DNA from 3 places in the Cetobacterium somerae genome. Region 3 is predicted to be linked to each of the others. Evidence: riboswitches for the same ligand, from Rfam matches in the RefSeq annotation. Region 3 holds a riboswitch; each other region holds the start of a gene.
The links. A riboswitch is a leader RNA that binds a small molecule or an ion and turns the genes downstream of it on or off. The one in region 3 is predicted to bind lysine.
Positions count from the first base shown of each region.

Region 1: linked by a shared signal. The riboswitch ahead of MKD34_RS00890 (alanine/glycine:cation symporter family protein) and the one ahead of MKD34_RS01870 (Na+/H+ antiporter NhaC family protein) in region 3 are both predicted to bind lysine.
Region 2: linked by a shared signal. The riboswitch ahead of MKD34_RS05600 (aspartate kinase) and the one ahead of MKD34_RS01870 (Na+/H+ antiporter NhaC family protein) in region 3 are both predicted to bind lysine.

Region 1 covers NZ_CP092519.1:191,112-199,404, forward strand. The annotation lists gene MKD34_RS00860 (hypothetical protein) at 1-387, shown strand, start outside; gene rfbA (glucose-1-phosphate thymidylyltransferase RfbA) at 398-1,264, shown strand; gene rfbC (dTDP-4-dehydrorhamnose 3,5-epimerase) at 1,267-1,848, shown strand; gene rfbD (dTDP-4-dehydrorhamnose reductase) at 1,845-2,699, shown strand; gene MKD34_RS00880 (dTDP-glucose 4,6-dehydratase) at 2,699-3,895, shown strand; gene galU (UTP--glucose-1-phosphate uridylyltransferase GalU) at 3,960-4,832, shown strand; lysine riboswitch at 4,892-5,063, shown strand; gene MKD34_RS00890 (alanine/glycine:cation symporter family protein) at 5,201-6,673, shown strand; gene lysA (diaminopimelate decarboxylase) at 6,675-7,985, shown strand; gene MKD34_RS00900 (outer membrane beta-barrel protein) at 8,163-8,293, shown strand, end outside.
Region 2 covers NZ_CP092519.1:1,225,117-1,233,409, reverse strand. The annotation lists gene MKD34_RS05630 (NAD(P)/FAD-dependent oxidoreductase) at 1-526, shown strand, start outside; gene MKD34_RS05625 (hypothetical protein) at 555-716, opposite strand; gene MKD34_RS05620 (MBL fold metallo-hydrolase) at 833-1,810, shown strand; gene MKD34_RS05615 (SLC13 family permease) at 1,841-2,959, opposite strand; gene MKD34_RS05610 (basic amino acid ABC transporter substrate-binding protein) at 3,301-4,014, shown strand; gene MKD34_RS05605 (argininosuccinate synthase) at 4,025-5,227, shown strand; lysine riboswitch at 5,265-5,438, shown strand; gene MKD34_RS05600 (aspartate kinase) at 5,536-6,738, shown strand; gene MKD34_RS05595 (aspartate-semialdehyde dehydrogenase) at 6,752-7,735, shown strand; gene MKD34_RS05590 (pyridoxal phosphate-dependent aminotransferase) at 7,750-8,293, shown strand, end outside.
Region 3 covers NZ_CP092519.1:423,240-431,532, forward strand. The annotation lists gene MKD34_RS01830 (RluA family pseudouridine synthase) at 1-159, shown strand, start outside; gene MKD34_RS01835 (ribonuclease HII) at 212-823, shown strand; gene MKD34_RS01840 (YraN family protein) at 827-1,186, shown strand; gene MKD34_RS01845 (zinc ribbon domain-containing protein) at 1,170-1,391, shown strand; gene MKD34_RS01850 (ComF family protein) at 1,495-1,995, shown strand; gene MKD34_RS01855 (hypothetical protein) at 2,017-2,607, shown strand; gene tpiA (triose-phosphate isomerase) at 2,724-3,482, shown strand; gene gpmI (2,3-bisphosphoglycerate-independent phosphoglycerate mutase) at 3,504-5,024, shown strand; lysine riboswitch at 5,078-5,254, shown strand; gene MKD34_RS01870 (Na+/H+ antiporter NhaC family protein) at 5,370-6,845, shown strand; gene ychF (redox-regulated ATPase YchF) at 6,950-8,044, shown strand; gene MKD34_RS01880 (YceD family protein) at 8,134-8,293, shown strand, end outside.

The DNA.
Region 1 (8,293 bases), 230 kb from region 3:
GAGATAAAAGAAAAATATGGACATTCTATTTTCATATCTTGTGGTAAATCAGCTCAACTTGAAAAAATAACCATAAGAAATTTTAAAGGAACAGTTTTTACAACAAGTGGAATAGATGTAGAAAATAGAGATGGAGTAGTTGTAAAATTACAGTTAGATATATTAGATACTCAAAGTTATATAGGAGCATCAGAGTTTGTTATAACAAAAGCTGGATGGGTAACTATTGCAGAGTGTATTTGTAATAAAACAAAAATGATTTTATTAGAAAGAGATGGAGTATTAGAGGATACTCATATAATAAATGAACTAAAAAAAAAATCGAATGCAAAATCTATAAAATTTGAAGAGTTGATAGAGTTAGATTATTTAAAAATAAAGTTTTAAGGAGTTGAAAATGAAAGGAATAATACTAGCAGGAGGATCTGGAACAAGACTGTATCCCGTAACAAAAGCAATTAGTAAGCAAATAACACCGATTTATGACAAGCCACTAATTTATTATCCTCTATCTGTTTTAATGTTAGCAGGAATTAAAGATATTTTAGTTATATCTACTCCTAGGGATATTGGAACTTTTGAGGAGTTACTAGGTAATGGAAGTGATTTAGGACTTAAAATAGAATATGCTATTCAGGAACATCCAAATGGTCTTGCAGAAGCATTTATAATAGGAGAAAATTTTATAGGAAATGATTCGTGTGCATTAGTTCTTGGAGATAATATGTTCTACGGTCATGGACTTACAGGAATAGTTAAAGAAGCTGCTAAAAGAGAAATAGGAGCTACAATATTTGGTTACTATGTAAATAATCCTAAATCTTTTGGTGTAGTAGAGTTTGATGAAACTGGTAAAGCTATATCTTTAGAGGAGAAACCAGAGAAACCAAAATCTAACTTTGCAATTCCAGGATTATATTTTTATGACAATACTGTTGTAGAAAAAGCTAAAGCTGTTAAGCCATCTCATAGAGGAGAGCTAGAGATAACAACATTAAATGAAATGTATTTAAATGAAGGGACTTTAAATGTGTTAAGCTTAGGAAGAGGAATGGCTTGGCTTGATACAGGAACTCATGATGGTCTTTTAGAAGCATCTAATTTTGTAAAAACAATTCAAAGTAGACAAGGAGTAATGGTAGCTTGTTTAGAAGAGATTGCTTATAAAAATGGATGGGTATCTAAAGAGAAGATAGAGGAGTTAGCAAAACCATTGTTAAAATCACATTATGGTGAATATCTAATGAATCTAATAAAGGAGTAGTCATGAGTAAATTTAAAAGAGTTGAAACAGGAATAAAAGATTTAATAGTAATAGAGCCAACTGTATTTGGAGATAACAGAGGATTTTTTATGGAGAGTTACTCTAAAAAAGATTTCTCTGAAATAGGAATGGATGTTGAGTTTGTTCAAGATAATCACTCAAAATCTAAAAAAGGTGTATTGAGAGGATTACATTTTCAAACGCAACATGTTCAAGGAAAATTAGTTAGAGTTACAGCTGGATCTGTTTTAGATGTAGCGGTAGATCTTAGAAAAGATAGCCCTACTTTTGGAAAGCACTATTTAGTAGAGTTAACAGCAGACAATAAAAAGATGTTTTATATTCCACCAGGGTTTGCTCATGGATTTTTAACATTAGAGGATAACACTGAGTTTCAATATAAGTGTACAGACTATTATGCTCCAGAGTTTGATTCAGGAGTGTTATGGAATGATTCTGATATAGGAATAGAGTGGAACTTTGAAAAATATGGATTATCAGTAGAGGAAATTTTACTTTCTGATAAAGATAAGAAGCAGCAAACACTTAAAGAGTTTATAGAAAGTGGTGTGGTAATAGGATGATACTGATTACTGGAGCCAATGGACAATTAGGGTATGATTTTCAAAGAATTTTTAAAGAAAGAAATTTAGATTTTATAGCAACTGACTATAAAGAACTGGATATTACAAATATAGAGGCAGTGAGAGAGTTTGTAAAAGATAAAAATATAAATCTTATTATAAACTGTGCTGCTTATAACAATGTTGATAAAGCAGAGCAAGAAATAGAGATGTGTTATAAACTAAACGCTGCAGCACCAAGAGATTTAGCATTAGTAGCTAAAGAGATAGGAGCAGATTATATAACATACTCGACAGACTTTGTTTTTGATGGAAGTAAGAATATTCCATACACAGAAGAGGATATTCCAAAGCCACTTTCTGTGTATTCAGAAGCTAAAGCAGAAGGTGAAAAGTTAGTATTAGAGGTTTATGATAAAAGTTTTGTAGTAAGAACATCTTGGGTATTTGGAATAGCTAATAACAACTTTAACAAACAAGTTATAAACTGGAGTAAGTCTAGAGATATTTTAGGAATAGTTGATGATCAAGTATCAGTTCCTACATACTCATATGATTTAGCATTATACTCATTAAAACTTCTTGAAACTAAAAAGTATGGGTTATATCACCTAAGTAATAGCGGAGTAGCTTCAAAATATGATCAAGCAAAGTATGTTTTAGATTCTATTGGATGGAAAGGAACTCTAAACAGAGCTAAAAGTAGTGACTTTATATTACCAGCTAAAAGAGCTGAATATTCAAAGCTTGATAGTAGTAAAATAGAGACAGTTATAGGAGAGAAAATTCCAACTTGGGAAAGTGGAATAGATAGATTCCTAAATGAGATGAGAGAGAAGGGGGAACTTTAATGAAAACTTACTTAGTAACAGGTGGAGCAGGTTTTATTGGTGCAAACTTTGTTAAATATATGTTAGAAAAGCATGAAGATATAAAGTTAGTTGTATTAGATAAACTGACTTATGCTGGAAATCTTGGAACAATAAGAGAAGAATTAAAAGACTCTAGAGTTTCTTTTGTTAAAGGTGATATTTGTAATAGAGAACTAGTTGAAAACATATTTATGCAACATGATGTTGATTTTGTTGTAAACTTTGCAGCAGAGAGCCATGTGGATAGAAGTATAGAAAATCCTCAGATATTCTTAGAGACAAATATACTTGGAACGCAAAACCTAATGGAAGTTGCTAAAAATTTTTGGACAGTTGGAAAAGATAGCAATGGATATCCAATCTATAAAGAAGGAAAAAAATTCCATCATGTTTCAACAGATGAGGTATATGGAAGTTTAAGTAAAGACTTTGATATTCCAAGAGAGTTAATTTTAGATGAAGCAGTAGCTGCAATTGCAACTGGAAGAACTAACCTTCAAACTTATGGAGAGAAGATGTTTACAGAAAGTACTCCACTAGATCCAAGAAGTCCATATTCAGCATCTAAAACAGCATCAGATATGATAGTTATGGCTTATGGAGAAACATATAAATTTCCATTTAACATAACAAGATGCTCAAATAACTATGGACCATATCACTTCCCAGAGAAGTTAATTCCACTAATTATTAAAAACATCTTAGCTGGAAAGAAACTTCCTGTATATGGAAAAGGAGATAATGTTAGAGACTGGTTATATGTAATGGATCACTGTAAAGGTATTGATATGGTTATCTCTAATGCTAAGGCACATGAGATATATAATATTGGTGGATTCAATGAGGAGCAAAACATTAATATAGTAAAACTTACTATAGATACAATAGCTAGAATCATGAAAGAGGAGCCAAAATATCAGGCAGTTTTAACTACTGATTTAGCTAATATCAATTATGATTTAATAACTTACGTACAAGATAGATTAGGGCATGATGCAAGATATGCCATTGATCCAACTAAGATAGTAACTGAACTTGGATGGTATCCAGAAACACCATTTACAGAAGGAATAGAGAAGACTATTAGATGGTACTTAGATAATCAAGGGTGGGTAGAAGAAGTAGCATCTGGAGATTATCAAAAGTATTATGAAGAGATGTATAATAATAGATAAAAAAACTTCCCAAAAGAAAATCTTTTGGGAAATTTTATTTAAAATTATATTAAAGGAGAAAAGGATGAAAAAAGTAACTAAAGCTGTTATACCTGCAGCAGGATTGGGGACTAGAGTTTTACCTGCAACAAAAGCACAACCTAAGGAGATGCTAGTTATCGTTGATAAACCATCTCTACAATATATAGTTGAAGAGCTAGTAGAATCAGGAATAGAAGATATACTAATTGTAACTGGAAGAAATAAAAACTCTATAGAGGATCACTTCGATCACTCTTTTGAATTAGAAAATACACTAGCTAAACATGGAAAGGATGAACTTTTAGAAAAAGTAAAAACTATTCATGGAATGGCAAATATTTATTATGTTAGACAAAATCATCCACTAGGACTTGGACACGCAATACTAAAAGCAAAGAGTTTTATAGGAGATGATCCTTTTGTGATAGCTCTTGGAGATGACATTATGTATAATCCAGAGAAAGAGGTAACTGCACAAATAATAGAGAAATACGAAGAGTATGGTCATTCTATAATTGGAGTTCAAGAAGTTGAACCTAAAGATGTATCAAAATATGGAGTTATAAAACCAGTGGAAGATTTAGATTCTAAAACTGTAGTTATGTGTGACTTTGTAGAGAAACCAAAATTAGAAGAAGCTCCATCATTAAAAGCTTGTTTAGGAAGATATCTATTAACTCCAGATGTATTCCAATATTTAGAAAATACAGCTCCAGGAAAAGGTGGAGAGATTCAACTTACAGATGGAATTTTAGCTATGATAAATGATAATAAAAAAGTGTTAGCTTATAATTTTGATGGAATAAGATATGACATTGGAAATAAAATTGGATTGTTAAAAGCTAATATTGAATTTGGATTACGTAATAGTGAAACAAGTGAAGATTTAAAAGAATATTTAAAGGGACTTCAGTAATTTTATAAAAAAAATTTGCTTTAAATTTTTTTGTGTGATATTATGTGTCTAATAAAAAATACAAAGGTAGAGGTTGCAGAGGACAAGAGTAAGTTGGTGGAGCTAGACAAAGCTATGAAGTCAGTTGAAAGGGGAATTTGCCGAAATAAAAATTCGTCAAAATTTTTATTGGGGATATAGAGAATATCTATATAACTGTCATTAGATATCTAATGTTGTGCTATCCAAAGTTGTAAAGCAATTTTCTTATATATCATATAGTGAAATTTTACAAAACTACCATTAAATTTTTTTTGGTAGTTTTTTTTATTGGAAAAATATAAAATATATGAAAAATTGTAAAAAATTAAAAAAGGTGGGAATTAAATATGAGTTATTTAAGTAGGGTAAATGATGTTTTTAGTTTTTTAAATCCAATAACGGATGTTCTGTGGGAGTTTCCAAGAAACTTTGAGTTTTATAAGAGTATCCCAATAATAGGGGAGTTTTCACTAGCTATTTTACTACTAATAGGGTGTGGGCTATATTTCACTCTAAAATTAAATTTTGTACAGATTAGATATTTTAAAAGAAGTATAGATATTTTAAAAGTAAAAAATGAAACTAAAATTGGAATATCTCCAATGGCTTCTTTTTTACTAAGTAGTGCTACAAGAATTGGACCAGGAAATATAATGGGAGTAACAGGTGCTGTTTTAGCAGGAGGGCCTGGAGCACTATTTTGGATGTGGGTTAGTGCTTTCTTTGGAATGGCAACGTGTTTTGTAGAGGCTACTCTTTCTCAAATTTTTAAAGAGAAAAATGGAGATGATTATGTTGGAGGAATAGCTTATTATGGTAGAAGATTATTAAACAATAGTAAGTTAGCTGGATTTGTAATAGCAGTGGCATATATTTTCTATGCACTATTTACATTACCATCTCAGGTATTTCATATGTTTACAGCATTTGGATCAGTTGCTAGCCAAATTACTGGAAGTGTTTATGCTAGAACAGATACTTTATACATTGTAATAGGTTTAACTATTATCTTAATTACAACAATAATTATCTTTGGTGGAATTAGAAGAGTTGCACTAGCTACAGACTTTATAGTTCCAATAATGGCAGTGACATATTTTATAATAGCACTATTTTTAATAGGAATAAATTTAGATAAAGTTCCATACTTTTTTACAGCGGTATTTGCAGGAGCTTTCAGTCCTGAAGCTATCTTTGGAGGAGCTATGGGAATAGCACTACAACAAGGTATAAAAAGAGGTCTGATGTCTAATGAAGCTGGACAAGGAACAGTTACCATGGCAGCGGCAGCAGCAGAAGCAAAGCATCCAGTGGAGCAAGGATTCATTCAATCTTTTGGAGTTTTCGTAGATACTTTTGTAATTTGTACAATCTCTGGATTCTTAGTTATAATTGCTAATGTTTGGAATTTAGATGGATTTGATTTTATGGCTTTAAGAAGTGATAAGCTAGGTTATTTTATAACATCACTAAAAGTATTGTCTCCTGGAATGTTAGAAAAACCTATTCAGTTTTTAGTTGCTCTATGTTATGGAATGTTTGCTTTCTCAACAATTTTAGGGATGATAGCCTTTATAGAGGTTTCAGCAACTGAGATATCAAGAAATAAGGCATTTTTAAATATTATGAAACTAATCTCTTCACTAGTTTTCATACCTTTTGGAGTAGCATGTGTATGGTCAGGAGCAGAGTTAGATAATATTTGGATAATAAGTGATTTAACAAATATAATGATGGTATATATTAACGTACCTTTAATTATAATGGGATTTAAGTATACACAGATAGCTTTAAAAGATTATGAAGAAAAAGGAGACTAATATGAAATACTTAGGAACTATGAAAGATGTTGATGGAGTTTTAGAAATTGGAGGAGTTTTAGTAACAAAGTTACAAAAAGACTATGGAACACCTCTTTACATATATGATTTAGAGCTTATGGAGAAAAAAACAACAGCTTTAAAAGAGGGATTTCATAGTGAGAAATTTAAAACAACTATTGTTTATGCATCAAAAGCTTATCTGTCAAAAGGGATGGTTCAAGTAGTTGATAAAATGGGATTAGATATAGACGCTGTTTCAGCAGGAGAACTACATACAATACTATCTACAAAAATAAATCCTAAAAAGATTCATATGCATGGAAATAACAAATCATTAGAAGAGTTAGAGATGTGTGTAGGTAGTGAGATTGGAAGCATAATTTTAGATAATAGATTTGAGGCTAAAAGAGTTGCTGAAGTTTGTAAAAGATTAGGTAAAAAAATAGATGTGATGTTAAGACTAAACATAGGAATAGATGCTCACACTCATGAGTATATAAAAACAGCAAAGCACACTTCGAAATTTGGAGAGTCTATTTTTGATAAGGATATAGTGGAGATTGTAAAAGAGATAGTAGGAAAGCAGGAGCTAAACTTCTTAGGATTTCATTGTCATATAGGGTCACAGATATTTGATGAGTTAGCATTTGGTGAAGGTATAGAAACTATGGTTAAGTTCACAAAGGAGATTTCGGAAAAGTTAAATATAAAAATACCTGAGATAAACCTTGGTGGAGGATTTGGAGTTAGATATACAGAAGAGGATACAGATGTAGATCTGAAAAAGTTAATGAAAAAAATTGTGAAATCTTTGGAAGAAACTTTAGAAACTGAAAACTTCACTATTGAAAAGGTATCAATAGAACCAGGGCGTTCTATAGTGGCTCAAGCTGGAAGTACTCTTTATACAGTTGGAGGAAAGAAGAAAACTTTTGGTGGAGAGAAGTATGTTTTTATAGATGGAGGAATGACAGATAATATAAGACCAGCTCTTTATAGTGCTAAGTACGAAAGTGTTGTAGCTAATAGATTAAAGGAAGAGAGGAGAGAGACTATCTCTTTAGCTGGAAAGTGCTGTGAGTCTGGAGATGTAATTATAAAGGATACAAAGTTAGGAAAGTGTGACGAAGGGGATCTAGTTCTTGTTAGTTGTACAGGTGCCTATGGACACTCGATGAGTAGCAACTACAATAAGGCTCTAAAACCAGCTGTAGTTTTTGTAAAAGGTGGACGTAGTTATTTAGTTTCTAAAAGAGAAACCTATGAGGATCTGGTAAGAAACGATTTGATGTTAGAGGATAACTTTTAATAAAGATATTCAATTATAAAGTATTGCCATTTGCTAGAGTAAAAATTGTACTCTAGCTTTTTTTATTAAAAAAATTACAAAATAGGATATAAATACGAAAAAAAAAGGTTATGATGTCCACACTAGGATTTAGAAGGTTACTAAAGATTTAAAATATGTCATGTGGAGGGATGCTAATTGAGAAAAAGTTTAATTCTATCTTTTGCCAGTTTGTTAGCAATATGTTCTTTGGGAAAAGAGGTACCAACATCAGTGCCAGAGGTAAAAAAAGAGGTGGTAAATGAAGAGAAAGTTATTTTAGATGATTT
Region 2 (8,293 bases), 800 kb from region 3:
TTCAAATCCTTGGAAAGAAGGAAAAGAATATGCAGGAAAAGATATATTTGTAGTTGGAGGCGCAGATGGAGCTATAAAGGAAGCTATTTATTTAGCTCAATTTGCAAAAGAGTTGTCAATTATTCATTTTGAAGATTCATTAGGAACAATAGCTGAATTTAAAAATAAATTAGAAAAACTAGAAAATGTAAAGTTATATTTACATTCAAGATTAACAAAAATAAAAGGTAAAGATAAAATTGAAAGTTTAGAGATTACTGATGAGAAGACAAAAGAAGTAAAAGAGATAAAATGTGGTGGAGCAGGAGTATTTATTTATGCTGGTGCAACTCCAAATACAGAAAAATATAATAAATTAGAATTAGAAAATGGATTTATAAAAGTAAATTCTCAAATGAAAACAAATATAGATGGAGTATTTGCAGCAGGAGATATATGTTGTAAAGATATAAGACAAGTTGCAACAGCTGTTTCAGATGGAACAATAGCAGGAATAAATGCAGCTAATTATTTGAAGACAGTATAAATGAAAAAGAGGACGAGTGTCCTCTTTTTTAATCATTTTTCTCTTGATCTTCTTCGCCTCTAACTTCACTTGCTTCAGCTTCAATATTTGGATCTAATATATCTGGAGCAGGTGGAGTCTCTTTTTTTTGAGTAGAGCATACACATGTTTTAGGAAGTTCAACTTTAGGCTTGTTACAACATTTTGACATAAAAATCACCTCTTCAATTTTCTTTAATTTATTCTTCTTATTAGGTTTTAAATTTCCTTTAATAATGTTAAAATAAATTTATAATATTTTTATTAATAATATTTTGGAGGGATTTAGTGAAAAAATTATTATCAACAATTTTTTTTATTTCATCATTAGTGTCTTATGCTGAAGGGTTTCAAATTATTACTTTGGGAAGTGATGGTGGAGTAATGGATGGAAATATTTCTGGATATCTTATAAGAGATAAAAATGAGGAAAATTTTATAGCTTTAGATGCAGGAACAGTACTTCCTGGAATAAAAAGTGGATTAGAAAAAGAGAGTTTTAAGAATATAACTATACCTCAAGATACAGAGTGGAGTGATATTGGATATATTTTTAGAGAGAAAATAAAAGGATATCTGATATCTCATGGACATTTAGATCATATATCAGGATTAGTAATATCATCAACAGAAGATACTACAAAGGATATTTATGGATTGAATAGTACAATTGAAACTTTAAAAAACAATGTATTTAATTGGAAACTTTGGCCAAATTTTTCAAATGAAGGTGAGGGATTTAAATTAAATCAGTATAAATATCAGGTATTAGAACCGAATAAAATTAAAAATCTAAATGATACAAATTTAAATGTTACTGCGTTTCCATTAAGTCATAGTAATTATGAATCAACAATGTTTTTATTGGAAAATAATGGGGAATACATGGCATATTATGGAGACGTTGGACCAGATAAAGTGGAAAATAGTAATGGATTAGAAGAAAGTTTCAAAGTATTAGGACCTTTGATAAAAGATAAAAAATTGAAAGTAATAATGATAGAATCATCTTTTGATAACTCTAAAGATGATAAAGGACTATTTGGTCACCTATCACCAAGATGGATAAATGAAGAGTTTAAGGTTTTAGAAAAATATTCAGGTAAGGGAACGTTAAAAGGATTAAATGTGGTTATAACTCATATAAAACCTAGTTTAAAAAAGAGTGAGAACACGAGAGAGAATATAAAAAAAGAACTATTAAATAATAATATACATGGTGTAAAATATTATTTTCCAACTCAAGGAGAATCATTAGAATTTTAAAAAAACTAGCCTTAAAGCTAGTTTTTTTATTTAAATAAAGAATGTAAATAGACTTCCCATAAGAATTAAAATAGAAAAATTTAAAATAGAAAAAAGAATGAAAAACTTTCTTTTTTCTTCTGGAAACTCACTAATATAAAGTTTATATGAAATTAAACTAGCTAAAGAAGCGATCAAAGTTCCAAGACCACCGATATTAACTCCAAGTAAAAGAGGTTGCCATTTAGTTGTAAATTCAGATATTAAAATTGCAGCAGGAACATTACTTATAAATTGACTTAGAATAATTCCTGTGAAATAAACCTGTGTTGATTCAGATAATAAATTAAACATCCAGGATCTTATTAATTCAATATTTGATAAGTTTCCAACAAAAATGAAAAAGCTAATAAAAGTAGCTAAAAGAATCCAATCTATTTTTTGAAAAATATTTTCTTTTTTATAAGTTAAATACCCAATATTAAAAATTGTGATAAAAATAATTGGAAGTTTAAAAAATATACTTAATAAAACCCAGACAAATATAGCTGTTGAAACAAAAACATTAATATTTTTTTTGAATATAGGAGTTTCAAGTTCAAAAATTAACTCATCTTTAGGAGTAAAAAAATTAATAAGTAATAAAATAATAAGACCAACGGTAGATATACCAAAAGTAATTTTAAAAAATTCAATTGGAGCTGGAGCAAATTTAGAATATAAATAGATGTTTTGAGGACTCCCCATAGGAGTTAGTGCACTTCCTAAGTTGGCTGCAATAGTTTCTAAAATAACTATTTTTAAAGTTGAAAAATTAGATTTCTTTCCAATTATAATAGTTAATGGAATAAAAGTTATAAGAGCAACATCATTAGTTAAAAACATACTAAAGAAAAAAACTAAAATAATTAATGCAGCACATATAATTCTTTGACTATTATATTTTTTCAAAAAGTTAATAGCTATAAAATCTAAAACATTTTCTTTTTTATAAAGTTCTACGACAACCATTAGGTTAAAAAGAATCATTAATACATGTGTATCAATATATGAAAACTTAGGAAGAATAATAAAACTTGTAATAATAGCAAAAAAAGTTGCTATTAAAAAAAGAGATTCTGATTTTAATTTACTAAAAAGATTAATGAGTAACAATTTGTTTAAGTTCATAAAATACCTCTATTTTCTTTTATTTTAGTATTATTATAGTATTTTTAAAAAAATTCAGCAATTTATTTTATAAAATTTGAAAAAAAGTTTGACAATAAGGGATTAAATTTGCTATTATCATTTCAAATAAAAAAATAGGAGGGAATAAAATGACTATGAGAAGAGTTTTAAGGACACACAATAACTATAACAAAAAGAATAGAATTTTTGTGTGCCAAGAAAGCAATCTAAGGTATTTTATTATAGTTTAATTTTTTTATTATTCTATAAATTTATGTTATTTGAGCCAGTGTTTTAAAGCACTGGCTTTTTTTATACAAAAAAATATTTAGGAGGGTATTATGAAAAAAATATTAGGAACTTTATTATTTATTTTAATGGGAGCAATTGTATTATCAAAAGAAGTCTTATATGTTGGAACAAATGCAGAGTTTGCACCTTTTGAGTATATGGAAAATGGGGAGATTGTAGGGTTTGATATTGATTTAATAAATAAAATTGGTGAAAAAATTGGAAAAGAGATAAAAATAAAGAATATAGCTTTTGATGGATTATTGCCAGCACTTCAAACAAATAAAATAGATTTAATAATTGCAGGAATGACAGTAACAAAAGAAAGAGAGAAGTTTGTAAATTTTTCAAATGATTACTTTGTAGCTAATCAAGTTATTATAGTTCCAGAAAATGAAGGTACTATAATCAATATGGATTCATTAAAAAATAAAAAAGTAGGAGTGGTACTTGGATACACAGGGGACTTAATAGTATCTAAAATTCAAGGAGTTAACAAAGTTCAGTACAATTCAGCACCATCTTCTATTATGGCTTTAAAAGGTGGTAATATTGATGCAATGATATTAGATTCAGCTCCAGCCCAAAGTTATGTGGCAAAAAATAAAGGTTTAAAAATAATAGAAATAGGTAGTGAAGTTGAAAAATATGCAATAGCAGCAGAAAAAAATAATGAAAACCTTATTAAAAAAGTAAATAAAGCTTTGGAAGAGATAAAAGCAGAGGGTATTTATGATGAATTAATAATAAAACATTTTAATTAGGAGGAGAGAGATGAAGGAAAAGGTTATTTTAGCATATTCAGGAGGATTAGATACATCAGTTATAATTCCGTGGCTGAAGGAGAATTATGATTATGATGTCATTGCAGTGGCAGTAAACGTAGGACAAATAGAGGATTTTAAAGCAATTGAAGAAAAAGCATATTTAACAGGTGCAAGTAAATTTTATTTGGTAGATAAAGTTCATGAATTTGTAGAAGAATATATATTTCCAACACTAAAAGCAGGTGCTATTTATGAAAATAAATATTTATTAGGAACATCAATGGCAAGACCAGTTATTGGAAAAGCTTTAGTTGAGGTGGCTCATATAGAAGGGGCGAAATATATAGCTCATGGAGCAACGGGTAAGGGGAATGATCAAGTAAGATTTGAATTAGCTATAAAAGCTTTGGATCCATCTTTGAAAATAATAGCTCCTTGGAGAATTTGGGATATAAAATCAAGAGAGGAAGAGATTGAATACCTAGAAAAAAATGGAATTACACTTCCGTTTCATAAAAAATCTCCTTATAGTAGAGATGAGAATTTATTCCATGTAAGTCATGAGGGGTTTGACTTAGAATGTCCTTCGAAAGAGCCTAACTATGAGAATGTTTTACAATGGGTTAAGACTCTAGAAGAAGCAAATGAAAAATCTGAGTATATAAATATTGAATTTGTAAAAGGAGTTCCTGTTGCGATAAATGGAGAAAAAATGAGTGGAGTAGAAATTATAAAACAATTAAATAAAATTGGTGGAAATCATGGCATTGGTGTTTTAGATATGGTTGAAAATAGATTGGTTGGAATGAAATCAAGAGGAGTTTATGAAACTCCAGGAGGAACGATTTTATTTTTTGCTCATGAAGAGTTAGAAAGATTATGCTTAGATAAGGATACGTATCAAGAAAAAATAAAACTATCACATGATTTTTCAAAATTAGTCTATAATGGGCAATGGTTTACAACTTTAAGAAAAGCTATAACAGCTTTTGTAGACATAACTCAAGAGTTCGTGACGGGAGAAGTAAAGCTAAAATTATATAAAGGAAATATTATTTTAGCAGGAACGACATCTCCATTTACATTATATTCAGAGGAGTATTCAACTTTTGAAAAAGATAGTGTTTATAATCAAAAAGATGCAGAAGGATTTATAAATCTTTTTGGATTACCGATTAAAATAGAAGCACTTTTAAGAAAAAACTTTTGACATTTGAAAAAAAATGTGATATTCTGCCTTAAATTAATATTTTGATAGAGGTTGCAAATTTTATTAGTAAATAAACTGAGATTAGTAGATCAAAGATGTTTGTTAAAAGGAAAATTTGCCGAAGTTTAAGTTTTTCTACTAAAAATTTAAGCTGGGTACATAAAGAATATTTATGTAACTGTCACCAAATTGGTGTTGTGCTATCGTGGATTATTTTAAGCTAACATAGTTGAAATGAGAGTTTTAAGCGATGGTTATTTTTTTGACTATCGCTTTTTTTATTATTAAAATCATCTAAGGAGGAACTAATGAGAGTAGTAAAAAAATTTGGAGGAAGCTCAGTTGCAACAATAGAAAAAATAAAAGATATAGCTAAAGATATATCTAAAAACTATAAATATGGTGATGAAATTGTAATTGTAGTTTCAGCTATGGGAAAAACAACAGATGAGTTGATAAAGTTAGCTAAAGAGATTTCAGAAACTCCAGATGTAAGAGAACTTGATTCATTATTATCAACAGGAGAGCAAAAATCAATCTCTCTTTTAAGTATGGCATTAAAAGAAATTGGACGTAAGGCTATCTCTTTAACTGGTGCTCAAGCAGGAATAAGAACAGGTGGAACACATACTAAAAATAAAATCGAAAGTATAAAAATTGATAGAATAGAAAAACATTTAAAAGATGGAAAAATTGTAATTGTTGCTGGATTTCAAGGGGTAAATGAAGATGGCGACATAACAACATTAGGAAGAGGTGGATCTGATACGAGTGCTGTTGCCTTAGCTGCAGCATTAAAGTGTGATTGTGAGATATATACAGATGTTACAGGAATATATGGTGTAGACCCTAGAGTTTATAAAAATGCTAAAAAACTTGAAAAAATTTCATACGAGGAGATGATGGAGATGGCAAATTTAGGTGCAGGAGTAATGGAAACTAGAGCAGTTGAAATAGGGAAAAAGTATGGTGTTAAGATTTACGTTGGACAAACTTTAGGAGTTGAAACAGGAACATATATATGTGATAATAGTGAAATAATTGAAAAAAAGGCTGTAACAGGAATATCTATAAATAAAAATGTTATAATGGTAAATTTAGAAAACTTTTTAGCAATTCCTAAAAATGTAGCAATCATTTTTAATAATTTAGCTAAGCATAGTGTTAATGTTGATATGATATCACAAAATGAAGTTGAAAACGTTAAGGGAAGTATAGGATTTACTTGTCCTTTGACAGATGAGCACTTTTTAAATAGATCATTAGAGGAGATTGCTAAGGAGATTCCAGATATAGAGGTTACAAAAAGAACAGGAGTTGTAAAAATATCTTTAGTAGGAATAGGAATGATAAGTAATTTTGGCGTAGCAGCAAAAGTTTTTGAAGTATTAGCAGAGATTGATTCATCATTTTATCAATGTACTACATCAGAAATTTCAATCTCGTTAATTATAAAAGAATCTGATACAATAAAAGTAGTAGAAAAATTAGCAGAAGTATTTTCAATATAATGGAGGGACTAAAATGTATAATATAGCAATAGTAGGAGCAAGCGGATTGGTAGGTGGAACTTTTTTAAAAGTTTTAGAGGAGAGAGATTTGCCAATAAAAAATTTATATCTTTTTGCTTCGGCTCGTTCAGCTGGAAAAGAGGTTGTTTTTAAAGGAAAAACTTTAGTGATAGAGGAGCTTACAGAAAATAGTTTTGATAGAGAGATAGACATAGCACTATTTTCAGCTGGAGGAGATATTAGTAAGAAATTTGCTCCAATTGCAAGTGAAAAAGGTGTAATAGTGGTTGACAATAGTAGTGCTTGGAGAATGGACGAAAATGTTCCACTAGTTGTACCAGAAGTAAATCCAGAGGATATATTTAAAAATAATGGTATAATAGCTAACCCGAATTGTTCAACGATTCAATCAGTTGTTCCATTAAAAATAATAGATGAGCTATATGGTATAAAAAGAGTTGTTTATTCAACATATCAAGCTGTATCGGGAAGTGGAATAAAAGGAATAGAGGATTTACAAAGAGGATTAAAAGGAGAAGAACCAAAAACATATCCTCATCCGATAGTTAATAATTGTTTACCTCATATAGATTCTTTTTTAGAGAATGGGTATACTAAAGAGGAAGAAAAAATGATAAATGAAACTCGTAAAATTTTAAATAAAAAAAATCTTCCAATAACTGCAACATGTGTTAGAGTACCAGTTTTAAATGGACATTCTATATCAATAAATGTTGAGTTAGAAAGAGAAGCGAATCTAGAAGAGCTAAAAGTAAAATTTAGAGAAACAAAAGGCATTGTGCTTGAAGATGATGTGAAAAATAATAGATACCCTTTAGCTACTGAAGCTAATGAAACAGATGAAGTTTATGTGGGGCGTTTAAGAAAAGATTTTAGCATAGAAAAAGGATTAAATTTATGGGTTGTAGCTGATAATATTAGAAAAGGAGCAGCAACAAATGCAGTGCAAATTGCAGAAATTTTAATGAAAAAATAACTAGAGGAGAAAATATGCTAAAAGTAAATCCAAATTTAGATAAAATTGAGATATCTGTTATAAGAAAGATAGCAGAAGTTTGTAAAGAATATGAAGGGGGTGAAAAACCACTGATTAATCTAACAATAGGAGAACCAGATTTACCACAACCTAAAATAATAATAGATGAAACTATTGGGTACATGAAAGATGCTAAATTAGGTTATCCGCAGTTAGGTGGTATGATTGAATTAAGAGAAGAGATTGGAAGATATTATAAAGAAAGATATAGTTTAAATATAGAACCAGATGAAATAATTATAACTGTCGGTAGTACAGAAGGATTATCAACAGCAATAAAGACTATAATTATGCCAGGAGACGAGGTTCTAACTCCTTTACCTGTTTATCCTGGGTATGAGCCATTAATAACATTAGCTGGAGCTAAGTTAATAAAAATGGATACATCAAGAGATAATTTTGAATTAACTGTTGATGTTTTAAAGAATTATGTAACTCCTCAGACGAAAGCTATTATCTTAAATTATCCATCAAATCCATCAGGTATAACTATATCTA
Region 3 (8,293 bases):
TTGATAAAGAGACAAATGCTTCACTCTTACTATTTAAAATTTAATCACCCCATAACAGGAAAAGAGATGGTGATTTTAGGAGAATTGAAAGAGGATTTTAAAGATGTAGCGAAGAGATTAAAATTAGATATAAATAAGATAGTAAGATTACAGAAATAATAAAAGGAAAAATATAGAGATATAGGTACAACCTATAAATAGTGGAGATGAAATGGATATAAAAAATATAATGTATCTCTTTGATTTAGAAAATGGAGATATTATAGGGGTAGATGAAGCTGGAAGAGGTCCATTAGCAGGACCAGTAGTTGCAGCAGTAGCTAAATTAAAAAAGTATGACGAGAAGTTAGAAAAGATAAATGATTCTAAAAAATTAACTGAAAAAGTTAGGGAAGAACTTTTTGATATTATTATGGAAAACTTTGATATAGGTATAGGGATTGCTAGTGTGGATGAAATAGATGAGATAAATATATTGAATGCTACTTTTTTAGCAATGAGAAGAGCAATAGAAGAGATAGAAAAAAAGGTAAAGTTTGAAAAAATTTTGGTAGATGGTAATCATAGAATTAGAGAATATATTGGAGAGCAATTACCTGTGATAAAAGGCGATTCAAAAAGTTTGTCTATCGCAGCAGCTTCAATTATAGCGAAAGTTACTAGAGATAGAATGATGTTAGAAATAGCAAAGCTTTATCCAGAGTATACTTTTGAAAAACATAAAGGTTATGGAACAAAAGCTCATCGTGAAATGATATTAGAAAAAGGACCTATTGATAAAATTCATAGAAAAAGTTTTTTAAAGAAAATTTTAGGAGAGTAAAATATGAATAAAAGAAACAAGGGTAAAATTTATGAAGAAAAAGGTAAAGAATATTTAGAGAATACTGGAGTAAAAGTGTTATCTATGAATTATCAAGGTTCCTTTGGAGAAATAGATATAATCGGATATGATGAAACAACCCTTGTTTTTTTTGAAGTTAAATATAGAAAAAATTTATCTTTTGGAATGCCACAAGAAGCAATAGATAAAAAAAAGATGAAAAAGATATATATAACTGCAAAAGAATTTATAAGAAAAAATAGATTAGAAAATGAAAAAATAAGATTTGATGCAGTAGTTTTTCTAGGTGAAAAAATAGAGTGGATTAAGAATATTTTTTGGGGTGATGAACTTGGATTATAAATGTTTAAAATGTGGAAGTGATAGATATATAGTCAAAACTGCAGTGATACCAGAAAAAAGCCCTGGATTAAAAATAGAGATTGGAACGTATTATATAAAAACTTGTGTAGAATGCGGCTATACTGAGTTTTACTCAGCAAAAATAGTAGATAAAGAGTTTGCAAAAAATAAAAAAGGTAAGAAATATGCTAAAGCAACTCCTTAGAAAATTATTATTTGATAATACCTGTTCTTTATGTGGTTGCCATCTTGAAAATAAGGGGTATTTGTGTTCTAAATGTATTGTAAAACTAGAGAAAATGAGTGACTTGAAACAAAGAAGGAACTTATACTACTTATATTATTATACAGATGTAAAAAAAATTATTTTTGATTTAAAATTTAAAAACAGAAAAGACATTACAAGCAGTCTAAGTAAGTATGTTAAAGATTCGATAGAAACTATTAGAATAAAAGAAAAGATTGATGTAGTAATATCTGTTCCTGTAAATAAAAAGCGATTTTTAGAAAGAGGATATAATCAAGTTGATGAGATATTGAAATCAGCAAATATAAATTTTGAAAATATTGAGAGAATAAAAAATACAAAATACATGTATGAAATAAAGGAACATAAAAAAAGAAGAGAGAATGTAAGAAAAGCTTTTAAAATAGAAAAAAAATATTTTCAAAAAAGTATATTGATAGTTGATGATATTGTAACAACGGGAGCAACCTTAAAAGAAATCGAAAGAGAATTTTTAGAAAATCAAAATGCCAAAAATGTAATTTTTTTTACAATAGCTGTAGTAAAAGATTATTTTAAATGACTAAACTGAGGATGGGTGGAAATGGAGATTTTTATAAATGGAGAGAAAATAAATATAGGAATAAAAAATACAAAATTATTAAATGTATTAGAGAAAATAGAAGCTAATGTAATAAAAGATGGAGAAGTTATTGTTGAATTAAAACTTGATGGAGAAATGGTTGATGGAAAATCGTTGCCTTTAAATAAAAAAGTAAAGGTTTTAGAGTTAACAACGCGTTCTCATAGAGAGATTTTGATAGAGTCATTATATCTTTTAGAACCTTACTCAGATAGATTTTTTGAAAATTTATCTGAAATAGAAGAAGAGATGAGCGATATTGGAAAATTAATAGAAATGGTAAGTTTTGTTGAATGGGTGTTTGGAATAGTATTGTCTCTAAAAGAAGCAACAGCAATAGATTTAATATATTCTGATTATAATGAGTATGTGGAAGAATTTAAAAAGTATGCTGAAGAGATATTTGAAGCCTTTAAAAAAGAAGATTTTGTAGGGATTATAGAAGTTTTAGAAGGTGCTATAGTACCTTTACTTGAAGACTTATTAGCAAACTCTAAAGACTACCTAAAAGAGGTTTTGAAAGAAGAAAGTAGAAAAAAATTACTTAATTAGAGAAAAAAATACTCAAAATAGGATGAAAATATAGACAATGTAGTGCGTGTTAAAAAACTAGAAATTATGTTATCATAAAATTAAAATTAATAAAAAAGTTTTGGAGGGAGAAATCAATGAGAAAGACAATAATCGCAGGAAACTGGAAAATGAATAAAACAGTAGCAGAAACAAAAGCTACATTATCAGAGTTAAAAGAGTTAACAAATGGTGTAGAAGGAGTAGAAATTGTAATTGGAGCTCCATTCACAGCTTTAGAATCAGCTGTAAAAACAGTTGAAGGATCAAATGTTGCAATAGCTGCACAAAACATGCATCCAAAAGATTCAGGAGCATATACAGGAGAAATATCACCAGTTATGTTAAAAGAAATTGGAGTAAAATACGTTATATTAGGACATTCAGAGAGAAGAGAGTATTTCCATGAGTCTAATGCTTTCATTAATGAAAAAGTAAAGGCAGCTTTAGCTCACGATTTAATTCCAATATTATGTATTGGAGAAAAATTAGAGGAAAGAGAATCAGGAAAAACATCTGAAGTAAACGAAAAGCAAATTAGAGAAGGATTAGCAGGGTTAACACCTGAAGAAGCAGTTAAAGTTGTTGTAGCATACGAACCAGTATGGGCTATAGGAACTGGAAAGACAGCTACACCAGAAATGGCAGAAGAGACTCATAAAGAGATTAGAGATGTATTGATAGCTATGTTTGGAGCAGAAGCAGCATCAGAAATGACAATCCAATATGGAGGATCAATGAATGCTAAAAACGCAGCAGAGTTATTAGCTATGGAAAATATAGATGGTGGACTTGTAGGAGGAGCTTCGTTAGATGCACCAACATTTATTCAAGTTATAAAAGCAGGAGCAAGATAATAAAAATTAGGAGGCTAAAAAATGGCTAAAAAACCTTTAATGTTAATGGTTCTTGATGGTTGGGGATATAACCCAAATGCAACAGAAAAAAATGCTATTGCAGAAGCAAAACCAGAAAATTTTGAAAGATTATTTAATACTTATCCACATACATTAATAAAAGCATCTGGAGAAGCTGTAGGATTACCAGAAGGACAAATGGGTAACTCTGAAGTAGGACACTTAAATTTAGGTGCTGGAAGAGTTATTTATCAACCTCTAGTAGAAATTACAAAAGAGATTAGAGACGGAGAGTTTTTTGAAAAAGCTAAAGTTGTAGAAGCATTTAATTATGCTAAACATAATGATAAGGCAATCCACTTCATGGGACTTTTATCAGATGGAGGAGTTCACTCTCATATTAATCATCTATTCGGGTTATTAGAGATGGCAAAAAGAACAGGATTAACAAAAGTATACATCCATGCATTTATGGATGGAAGAGATACTGCTCCTACTTCAGGATTAGAGTTTATAAAAAAATTAGAAGAAAAAATAAAAGAGATAGGAGTAGGAGAAATTGCTACTATTTCTGGAAGATATTTTTCAATGGATAGAGATACTAACTGGGATAGAACAGAAAAGGCTTATGATGCTATAGTTGGAAAAGTAGAAGTAACTGAAAAAACTCCTGAGCAAATTATAGAAGATTCATATGCTGAGAAAATAACAGATGAATTTATAAAACCAGTTTTATTAACAAAATCTGGAGAAATTAAAAAAGGTGATGTTGTAATTAATTTTAATTACAGACCGGATAGAGCTAGACAAATAACAAGAGCTTTAACAGATAAAGACTTTAAAGGATTCCAAAGAGAATATTTAGAGCCTAAATACTACTGCATGAGACAGTACGATTCAACTATAGATGCAGAAATTATTTATACAGATAAAGATATAACTAACACATTAGGAGAAGTTATATCAAATCATAATTTAACTCAGTTAAGAACGGCTGAAACTGAAAAGTATGCACACGTTACTTTCTTCTTTAATGGAGGAAAGGAAACTGAATTTAAGGGTGAAGAGAGAATATTAGTTGCATCTCCAAAAGTTGCAACATATGACTTACAGCCAGAAATGTCAGCTCCAGAATTAACAAAAAAAGTTTTAGAAGCATTAGATTCTGATAAGTTTGATGTTATTGTAATGAACTTTGCTAATCCTGATATGGTAGGACATACTGGTGTATTTGATGCAGCTGTAAAAGCAATAAAGGCTGTTGATAAAGGTGTAGGAGAGATTGTTAATAAAGTTCTAGAGTTAGATGGAACAGTACTAATAACAGCTGACCATGGAAATGCAGAAAAAATGGTAGATCCAGTAACAAATGAAGCATTTACTGCACATACTACTAATGAAGTGCCGTTTATATATGTTTCTAATAATTTTAAAGGAGAGCTAAATAATGGTAAATTAGCTGATATAGCTCCAACAATGTTAGAAATATTAAATATTGAGAAACCAGCTGAAATGAATGGAGTTTCTTTAATAAAAAAATAATTGACAGAGAAAACAAATAATGATACTATAATTTAAAGTTTCGAAAATTTAATATTTTAGGTAGAGGTTGCGAATGACAAGAGTAACTCAATAGAGCTGGACAGAGCGCTGAAGTTGAGTGAAAGGGGAATTCGCCGAAATAAAGGTTAAGTCAAAAATCTTTGTTGGGCATGTGAAAAAAATTCACATGACTGTCATCAGATAGAATCTGGTGTTGTGCTATCCAAAATTTGTGATATATTTTGCAGATTAGCTACCGTATTTTCCATACGGTAGTTTTTTTTACCTAAAATTTCAGTGAAACTAAAATATAAAATTAAACTTGGAGGTTTTAGGATGAACAGAATAACAGAACTATTAAAATTAAGTCCAGTTGCTATATTAGCAATGTTAATGTTTATGGGATATGATGCTTTAATAGCAGCGCCTATAGCAACAGTATATGCAGCGTTAGTTGCAGTAGTAATTGAGAAGAAAAAGGTGAATGACATAATTGATGCAGTTATAAATAATGCGAAGGAGATGCAAGTTGCATTTTTTATTTTAATGGTAGCATATGCTATGGCAGAGGTATTTATGTCAACAGGAGTTGGAGCTTCTATTATAAATTTAGCTTTAAATGTAGGATTGACAGGAAGAACAGTAGCAGTTGTAGGAATAATTGTAACATCAGTTTTATCAATAGCAACAGGAACAAGCTGGGGAACATTTGCTGCTTGTGCACCTATATTTTTATGGCTTAACCATATCGTTGGAGGAAATATTGCTTTAACTGTGGGAGCTATAGCTGGTGGAGCATGTTTTGGAGACAACATAGGGCTTATATCAGATACAACAATTGTTAGTTCTGGAATTCAAAAAGTTGAAGTAATAAAAAGAATAAGACATCAAGGGTACTGGTCAGGAATGGTTTTAATTTTAGGAATTATATCTTTTTATGTGGCGGGAGTTGTGATGGGATTACCGACAACGACAGGAGATGCAGCAACAGCTATTGGGCAAATACCAGAAGAAGTTTGGACAGTACTAGCTGAGAAAAGAGAGTCTGCAGTTACACTGTTAAATCAAGTGAAAACAGGTGTACCGACTTATATGATAATACCTTTAATTCTTGTTTTAATAGCAGCATTTAGAGGTTTAACAACACTACTATGTCTGTTTATAGGAATATTTGCAGCGTATATATTAGGTATGTTTGCAGGAACAGTTGAAAGTACAGGAGCATTTTTAAATCTATTATACTCTGGATTTGAGGGTGCAGGATCTTGGGTAATTGTAATGATGATGTGGGTTGCAGCATTTGGTGGAATAATGAAGTTGATGGATGCATTTAGACCTTTATCAAATATAGTTGTTGCAGTTTCGAAAAATGTAAGACAATTGATGTTTTGTAATGGAGTACTATCTATATTAGGAAATGCTGGTTTAGCAGATGAAATGGCTCAGATAGTTACTATGGGACCTATTATAAGAGAAATCGTTGAAAAAAATGTTGAAGGATCTCCAGAGGATATTGAAACATTAAGACTTAGAAATGCAACGTTTAGTGATGCATTGGGAGTATTTGGATCACAATTAATTCCATGGCATGTATATATAGGATTCTATTTAGGAATAGCTCAAGCTGTATATCCATTATATAAATTTACTGCAATGGATATAATTAAATTTAATTTCTTAGCATTAATCGCAGTATCAACAATTTTAATAGCTACATTAACAGGGTTAGATAGATTTATTCCAAGATTTGGTTTACCAAGTGAACCAAAAGTAAGACTAAAAAAAGCAACTGTTGAAAATTGTGTAGCAGAAAAGGCTTAATATTGAAACCCCTTACTTAATAAAGTGAGGGGTTTTTTATTTACAAAAGATTTTATATATGGTAAAATCTAAAGTAAAATAAAATTTCAGGAGGAATCTCTAAAATGATAGGTATAGGAATAGTAGGACTTCCAAATGTTGGAAAGTCAACTCTTTTTAACGCAATAACAAAAGCTGGAGCGGCAGAAGCGGCAAACTATCCGTTCTGTACAATAGAACCAAATGTTGGAATGGTAACAGTTCCAGATCAAAGATTAGATGAATTATCAAAAATAATAAATCCTCAAAGAGTTCAACATGCAACAGTTGAATTCGTAGATATTGCAGGTTTAGTTGAAGGAGCAGCAAAAGGTGAAGGACTAGGAAATAAATTCCTATCAAACATTAGAACTACTGCTGCAATTTGTCAAGTTGTTAGATGTTTTGAAGATGAGAACATTATTCACGTAAGTGGAAGTGTAGATCCAATAAGAGACATTGAAATTATAAATGGAGAGCTTATTTTAGCTGATATGGAAACTATTGAAAAAGCCATAGAAAAACAATCAAAATTATTTAAAGCAAAAAATAAAGAGGCTTTAGCATTAATGCCAGTTTTAGAAAAGTGTAAGGTACATTTAGATGAATATAAAATGTTAAGAACATTAGTACTAACACCTGAAGAGCAAGAATTAATGAGAACATATCAACTTTTAACACAAAAGCCAATGATGTTTGCAGCTAATGTATCAGAAGATGAGTTAGCTACAGGAAATGAGTATGTAGAGAAAGTAAAAGAATATGCAGCAGGTTTAGGAGCAGAAGTTGTTGTTGTATCTGCAAAAGTTGAATCAGAACTTCAAGAAATGGAAGATGAGGATAAAAAAGAGTTCTTAGAGGCTTTAGGAGTAGAAGAACCAGGATTAAATAGATTAATCAGAGCAGGATTTAAATTGTTAGGGTTACAAACTTATTTTACAGCAGGAGTAAAAGAAGTAAGAGCTTGGACTATAAGAATAGGAGATACAGCTCCAAAGGCAGCTGGAGAAATTCATACAGATTTCGAAAGAGGGTTCATTAGAGCAAAAGTAGTTGGATATGAGGACTTTATAAAGTATTCTGGTTGGAAAGGAGCTCAAGAAGCAGGAGTTCTAAGACTAGAAGGAAAAGAATACATTGTAAAAGATGGAGACTTAATGGAGTTTTTATTTAATGTATAAAATATAAAGGGTTGTTAAGAAAAATTACTTGACAACCTTTAAAAAAACTAGTAAAATATTAAGGTATTGTAATTATAAGGAGGATAACATTGATAATCAAGCTTAGTGAAATTATTAATGAATCAGAGGTAACCTTTGATTATGTTGAAAAGACTATGGATTCTATGGACACTCCAGAAGGTGTAACTATAAAAGGAAAAGCCTATAAAGAGGGAAATGGTTATGTAATTGAAGGGTCTTATAGAACAG